2 regions of the Shewanella sp. SW1 genome follow, and region 2 is predicted to be linked to the other one. Evidence: predicted binding sites of a transcription regulator. Region 2 holds the regulator's gene; the other holds the start of a gene.

Region 1 (3,668 bases), on a different contig from region 2:
TTTTGCAGGGGCAGCGGTACGTATTCCATTGTCTATGCTCGGCTTTTTCCAATATATTGGCCCGAGTATTATGTTTATCCTCGCGGTGAGTCTGTTCAATGAGCCCTTCGATGCCGAAAAAGGCGTGACCTTCGGCTTTATCTGGAGCGCGCTACTCGTCTTTACCTTAGATATGGCCTATAAACGCAAAACGGCGTGAGCATTATCACGCCGATAAACACAGTGGCAGAAGTGATGACATATGATGATTACTTCTGTAACTGTGCTAAAAACTCACTCCCTTGCGGTACTGTCAGTAATAAACTGTAGCCTTTAGTCGTTGGCACTAACACTAACTGCGATTTATCTGTTATCGCCAAAAATGCCCTGCCTTTCCCTTGTAGATTAAACCAACCCAATTGAAATCCTGGCATGCCTATACCATTCGTTTTAAATCTCAGCGTTAAATCTGCCTCTTGTTGCAAATCGACTATGCGTGCCTCGGCGGGCAATAAATCCGCGCGGGATAACTGCACTTTATAGAAGGGCACATCCACTGTGAGCTCTGTATCGGTTAACACTAATTCGGCGCTATTCGATTGATAGAAGACCCAAGAAAATCCGCCCATCATCACCAGTAATATACCTAAACTCGCTGACTTCGCTATCTTAGGCATATTTTTTAGCCATAACATCAGCAAGATACCCGCTAAACCGAGCAATAAGACGATAAAGCTGAAGATAGAGGTTTGGGTTAAAGGGGCGAGTTCAAAGAATTGAGGACTCATTGGCAGTATCTCCCGTGCAGTGAAGCCTTAATCTGCCAACAAAGACATATTATGTCAATAAAAATGCCAGCACTAATATGAGTACTAGGCTGGCATTGATTAGATTGATTTAGAACGACTTAAAGATCGAGCGCCAGAATTTTTGAGCGGCGTTGATAGTTATACAACTGCTTTTTCTTCTGCGGCAGTGCTTCAACATCTTCAATCACAAAACCATGCTCTAAGAACCAGTGAATGCTCCGAGTTGTCAGCGCAAACAAGCGTGAATAACCGCGGTTTCTAGCCTGATTGATAATGTTCTTCAGCAGTAAGCTCCCTCTATCGGCATCGCGATAATCAGGATGCACCACCAAACAAGCAAACTCACCCGCATTGTCCTCTTCAAAAGGATAGAGCGCAGCGCAACCAATCACTAAACCGTCGCGCTCAATCAACATGAACTGTTCGATTTCAATCTCAAGCTGCTCACGACTACGACGCACCAGAATGCCTTGTTCCTCCAATGGACGGATAAGGTTCAACACACCGCCAATATCGGCGATTGACGCACAGCGTAAACGCTCAGCACTCTCAGTGACGATTTGTGTGCCTATCCCTTCGCGAGAAAACAGTTCCTGCAACAAGGCGCCATCTTCGAGGTAGCTAACTAAATGACAACGCGGTACGCCATTGCGGCAAGCATCGATACTGGCTTTGAGAAACGCCATAGTACCAACACAAGCAGAACCTTGCTCGGCCAGCTTGTTCATGATGTTTTGCGCATCATTTGGCATCAACTCGGCAATCACATCGCCATTACGATCGAGAATACCGTTCTGTGAGCTAAAGCCGATCATCTTGTCTGCTTTAAGCTTAATTGCCACTTGAGTCGCGATTTCCTCAGCGGTGAGATTAAAGCTTTCACCAGTAACCGAAGCCGCAATCGGCCCCATCAATACGATGCAGTGATTATCTAACTGACGTTTTAAGCCTTGCACATCAATACGACGCACTTTGCCACTCAGGCAAAAATCCACACCATTATCCACACCCAGTGGTTGAGCAATCACAAAGTTGCCGCTCACTAAGTTAATTTGCGCACCTTGCATCGGCGTATTACTTAAACTCATGGATAAACGCGCTGTGATATCGAATTGCAGTGCACCCGCAACTTGCTTAATCACTTTGAGCGAATCTTCATCCGTGATACGCACACCGTCGTGGTAGGCAGGCGCAATACCGTTGGCGGCTAATGCAGCATCAATCTGCGGCCTAGCGCCATATACCAACACCACTTTGATCCCTAAACTGTGCAGCAGGGCGACATCATTTAAGATGGCGCGGAATTGATTTTGAGCCAAAGCTTCACCACCCAGCATGACCACAAAAGTTTTACCTCTGTGAGCATTAACATAGGGGGCAGAATGACGAAATCCATCAACCAGTTCAGTGGTACGCACGCGTTATTTACACCTCATTTTTGAGCTGGCAGCGTCACTATGACACACCAGGAATGAATCGCTAACTTTCGCGTATGGTATTGCATTTTAATTCACATATAAAGAATTTATTCTCACTAAAGTGCAGATTTGATGATTTAAAGTGCTTAGAACCGCACTATTTTATATTTTCAGCAAGTGTTCACACTTTTTTAACTTCACAGGGGATGATTCAGCGGCATCAGTTTGCAAGGCAATTATCTCAACTTGATGGCTAGCCACTAAAAAAATGCAAAAAAAAGCCCCTTAAATAAGGGGCTTTTCTCGAAACACTAACCAAGGATTACTTGATTTTGGCTTCTTTGTAGATAACGTGCTGACGAATAACTGGATCAAATTTTTTGATTTCCATTTTTTCAGGCATGTTACGCTTGTTTTTTTCAGTTGTGTAGAAGTGACCAGTCTTAGCTGTAGAAACTAATTTGATCTTCTCACGATTACCTTTAGCTTTAGCCATGATCTATTATACCTTCTCGCCACGGGCACGAAGTTCAGCAACAACAACTTCGATACCTTTTTTGTCGATCAGACGGATACCTTTAGTAGATACACGTAACTGTACGAAACGCTTTTCTTCTTCTAACCAAAAACGGTGGTTTTGTAGGTTAGGTAAAAAACGACGACGGGTCGCGTTTTTTGCATGCGAACGGTTGTTACCAACCATCGGCTTCTTGCCAGTAACTTGGCATACTCTTGACATGTCAATCTTCTCCAAAAACAATTTTAACGCTCGAGCATTAATGTGCCTCGTATGGCCGTCGCCCGAGGCACAAAGAGGGCGCATTTTATACACGATCACAGAGTGAAGATCAAGTGTTAGATTAATTAATCCAGCCTCGTTCTGCAAAAGAAACTATCTCTCGATCACCTACAACCATATGGTCCAACAAGGATACGTCTATGGTTGCTAACGCATTTTTTAATCGCTCAGTTATTCGTCGGTCAGCCTGACTGGGCTCGGCAATACCAGACGGATGATTATGACAAACTATAACTGCTGCGGCCTTTTTCTCCAGCACTAAGCTCACCACTTCACGTGGATACACTGAGGCTGAGTCTATTGTGCCGCGGAATAATTCGACAAATTGAATCACTCTATGCTGGCTATCCAGCAGTAAAACTGCGAACACTTCATAGGAGCGATCGGCCAATTGTCGCATTAAATAGTCCCGAGTTAAATCGGGATTTGTCAAAACCTGACCTCTTTGCAGATTTTCCTGCGCTACACGCCGCGCTAATTCGGCCGCAGCTTGAAGCTGGGCGTATTTTACAGGTCCTACGCCCGGAAGTCGACACACCTGATTTCTTGGGGCACAGAGCAGGTTTCTGAGGCCGCCAAACTCGCAAATAAGCGACCTAGCAAGGTCAACCGCGTTTAATCCAGCTAAACCGTTACGCAGCAATACTGCTAGTAATTCAGCAT
Region 2 (3,668 bases):
CGTCAGAGTATGCCCTATGGTTCGCTGAAGGAGCAGGGATTAATGTTTATCTCTAACTGCCGCACGCCAGAACATTTTGAAAAGATGCTGCATAGCATGATGTTTGGTGATGGCGAAGGCAATCATGATCACTTGATGCATTTTACTAAGGCGATGACAGGTTCATCTTTCTTTGCCCCCGCACTGGATTTTATGCTGCAGTTCGACGAATAAGCTTTCTATAATCAAGCCGAATTAGTATCAATCGAGACGCACTTAAGCTAACGCCTAAGTGCGTTTTTTTATGCTAATGCGCGGGAACCCATTTTTTGATATCGAGCTGCCATTGCAGGGCGGTGAAATCGATAAAGGCGCGCACTAGATTTTGCTGATAACTGCGGGACAAATATACCGCCCACAGGGTTTGGCCTGGTGTCGTAAATTCGGGTAAGACTTCTTTGAGCTGACCACTGGCAAGGTATTGGTTAGCCAAGTCACAGGGTAACCGCACTATGCCATGTCCACGTAGCGCTGCACTCACCAGCACGCCCATATCGTTAGCCCTAAGATTCCCTGAAACTTTGACGTGCTCAGCTTGCAGTTCTTTTAGAAAAGGCCAGTTTTGTTGCGCCGAGTGTATGAGGCAGTTGTGGGCCAACAGATCAATGGGTTCGAGGAGTGGCGTTGCGCTATCAAGATAGCTCGGCGCCGCGCAAAGTACCGCATCTATGGTCATCAAACGCCGAGCTATGAGATTCTCATCGGGCTGCTCAGTATAACGTAGCGCCACGTCGACTCGCTCATCTACCAATTGCGCAAAACTGTCCGACATCACCAGTTGAATGTTGACCTTAGGATGAATTTTAATAAAGCGATCGACGACATCAAACAGACTGTGCTGCCCAAGGCCAATAGGCGTAGCGATACGAATACTGCCTACCAGTTCACTGTTATGGCTGTGGGCACGGCTCTCCATGGCAGCAACTTCACTTAAGATCCGCTGGCAAAATTGTAGCGCTTCCTCACCCTGCAAAGTCAAGCTGGCGCTGCGCGTGGTGCGGTGTAATAAGCGTAAACTCAACCACTGCTCCACTTCTTGTATATGACGGGAAACCTGCAGGCGGCTGAGGTCTAAATGTTCGGCAGCTTTGGTAAAGCTGCCACAGTTTGCGACTTCGACGAAACTGCGTATCGCGGCAATTTTATCCACATTAGTATCCTATATTGAAACAATCATGCTCAATTATTGATGTTTATTAGGTGAAAAACTGCAAGTAAACTGGATCCAATGTAAATCATCTGAGTGAGACAATGAAATGAAAATCGCAATTTTAGGTGCAACGGGTTGGATTGGTGGTGCAATTTTAAAAGAAGCACAGAGTCGTGGACATCAAGTGACAGCGTTAGTGCGTGATCCAAGCAAGTTATCCGTGGCTGACGTGGCAGTACGTGCCGTGGATTTAGAGCAGCCATTGGTCGCCGATACTTTTGCTGGCGTAGATGTCGTGATTGCCGCCGTTGGTGGCCGCGCCCAACAAAATCATGGTCTAGTGGCGAGTACGGTTCAGCATTTACTGGATGTACTGCCTAACGCTAACGTGCCACGTTTATTGTGGGTCGGTGGTGCTGGGAGTTTAGAAGTAGCGCCGGGTGTGACGCTGGTCTCTAGCCCAGATTTCCCCGTAGCATATAAAGATGAGGCGTTAGCTCAGGGTGAAGCTTTGCAGGTATTCCGTGCGGCGCAAACGGCAATCAATTGGACCTTTGTGAGCCCAGCGGCTGAGATTTATCCCGGTGAGAGTGAAGGCCCGTACCGTCTTGGTGGCGACAGCTTCTTTACCGATGCCAATGGTCGCAGCCGCATTTCTGTTACAGATTACGCAAAAGCCATGATAGATGAAGCCGAAAAGGGCGCTCACCCAAACCAGCGCATCAGTGTGGCTTACTGATATCGTTATAGTTGAGTTAGATATTGTGAGTTAGATATTGTGCTTGAATGTGTAACGTAATCGGGACAATGGCCAAATAACCAGCGCGGTATTGCACTTCAAAATGTACAGATAAAATAGAACAGGTCAGCTCACTGACCTGTTTTTTTATTCTGCGTAATTGAATAAAGATTTGATGGTTTCTAAGGTATCGGCGATATCTTGGATGCTCGATGGGCAAATAAAGATAGTGTCGTCACCGGCAATCGTACCCAAAATGCCTTCTGGTTTACCGATAGAATCCAATAAACGGGCAATCAGCTGCGCGGCACCTGGGCTAGTTCGCACGACGATCATAGCTTGGTTGTGATCGACGTCGAGTACCAAATTCTTCAGCGGGCTACCCGCGGTGGGTACGCCTAATTCGGCTGGTAAGCAATACACCATCTCTTGCTTAGCGTTGCGAGTCCGCACTGCGCCGAACTTGCTGAGCATGCGTGACACTTTTGATTGGTTAATATTACCAAAGCCTTCAGCTTGCAAGGCGGTGACGATTTCACTCTGAGAGCCAAAGCGCTCTTCTTTTAAAATCGACTTAAAAATTCTAACAAGGTCATCCTGATTCTTGGTCGTTTGCATAATATTATTATTCGTTATTCAAAAAAACAGGCCCATTTTGAATATTTTTAGAAAAATTGTCAACAAATAACCAGATTGGTTGAATAAAAATTCACTAGCTCTCAGTGGTTAAGTGTTTGTAGGGGGCGTAAAAATCCCAATTTGAGTAATTGTTCTACATTGCTTCTGCGTTATTCCGGAATTCTTTTGTCCCACGACTAAGGGATAATTGAAATTGTTGTGACATTCCAGTAATGTGACGCCAACGCAAATTAGATCCATGTCACACATATCCGAGAAATAACGGAGATAACTATGAAAGTTGCTGTACTTGGTGCTGCTGGTGGTATCGGCCAGGCTCTTGCCCTACTGTTAAAAACTCAATTGCCTGCGGGTTCACAATTGTCTCTATATGATATCGCACCGGTAACTCCGGGTGTTGCGGTTGACTTGAGCCACATTCCAACTGCTGTTGAAATCAAAGGTTTTGCTGGTGAAGATCCAACGCCTGCCCTAGTGGGTGCTGACGTTGTTCTAATTTCTGCTGGTGTTGCACGTAAGCCTGGTATGGATCGTTCAGATCTGTTCAATATCAATGCCGGTATCGTTCGCAACCTGATCGAAAAAGTAGCGGCAACTTGCCCTACGGCTTTGGTTGGCATTATCACTAACCCAGTTAACACGACTGTGGCTATCGCTGCAGAAGTGATGAAAAAAGCGGGTGTTTACGATAAAAACCGTCTGTTCGGTATCACGACTCTAGACGTGATCCGTTCTGAAACTTTCATCGCCGAATTAAAAGGCCTGAACGTTGCTGACGTTAAAGTTAATGTGATCGGCGGCCACAGCGGCGTGACCATTCTGCCATTACTGTCTCAAGTTGAAGGCGCGACTTTCACTGACGAAGAAGTGGCAAGTTTGACGACTCGCATCCAAAACGCGGGTACAGAAGTGGTTGAAGCTAAAGCCGGTGGCGGTAGCGCGACTCTGTCTATGGGTCAAGCGGCTTGCCGTTTTGGTCTGTCTCTGGTTCGTGGTCTGCAAGGCGAAGCTAACATCGTTGAATGCGCCTATGTTGACGGCGGCAGCGAGCATGCAGAATTCTTCGCACAACCTGTGCTGTTAGGCAAAAATGGTATTGAA

What was found. The regulator ArgR, encoded in region 2, controls arginine synthesis, uptake and breakdown. The targets are predictions, from matches to a motif close to ANTGAATANNTATTCANT.
Region 1: the regulator ArgR is predicted to act here: its motif matches at 2,286-2,303, upstream of argA (amino-acid N-acetyltransferase).

Annotation. Positions count from the first base shown of each region.
Region 1 is NZ_JAKKSG010000011.1:137,354-141,021, reverse strand. It holds gene rarD (EamA family transporter RarD) at 1-199, shown strand, start outside; gene L5M71_RS11790 (PH domain-containing protein) at 249-767, opposite strand; gene argA (amino-acid N-acetyltransferase) at 887-2,206, opposite strand; gene rpmG (50S ribosomal protein L33) at 2,529-2,702, opposite strand; gene rpmB (50S ribosomal protein L28) at 2,709-2,945, opposite strand; gene radC (RadC family protein) at 3,067-3,668, opposite strand, start outside.
Region 2 is NZ_JAKKSG010000033.1:22,065-25,732, reverse strand. It holds gene L5M71_RS21805 (Dyp-type peroxidase) at 1-213, shown strand, start outside; gene L5M71_RS21800 (LysR family transcriptional regulator) at 287-1,189, opposite strand; gene L5M71_RS21795 (NAD(P)-dependent oxidoreductase) at 1,296-1,928, shown strand; gene argR (transcriptional regulator ArgR) at 2,076-2,546, opposite strand; gene mdh (malate dehydrogenase) at 2,841-3,668, shown strand, end outside.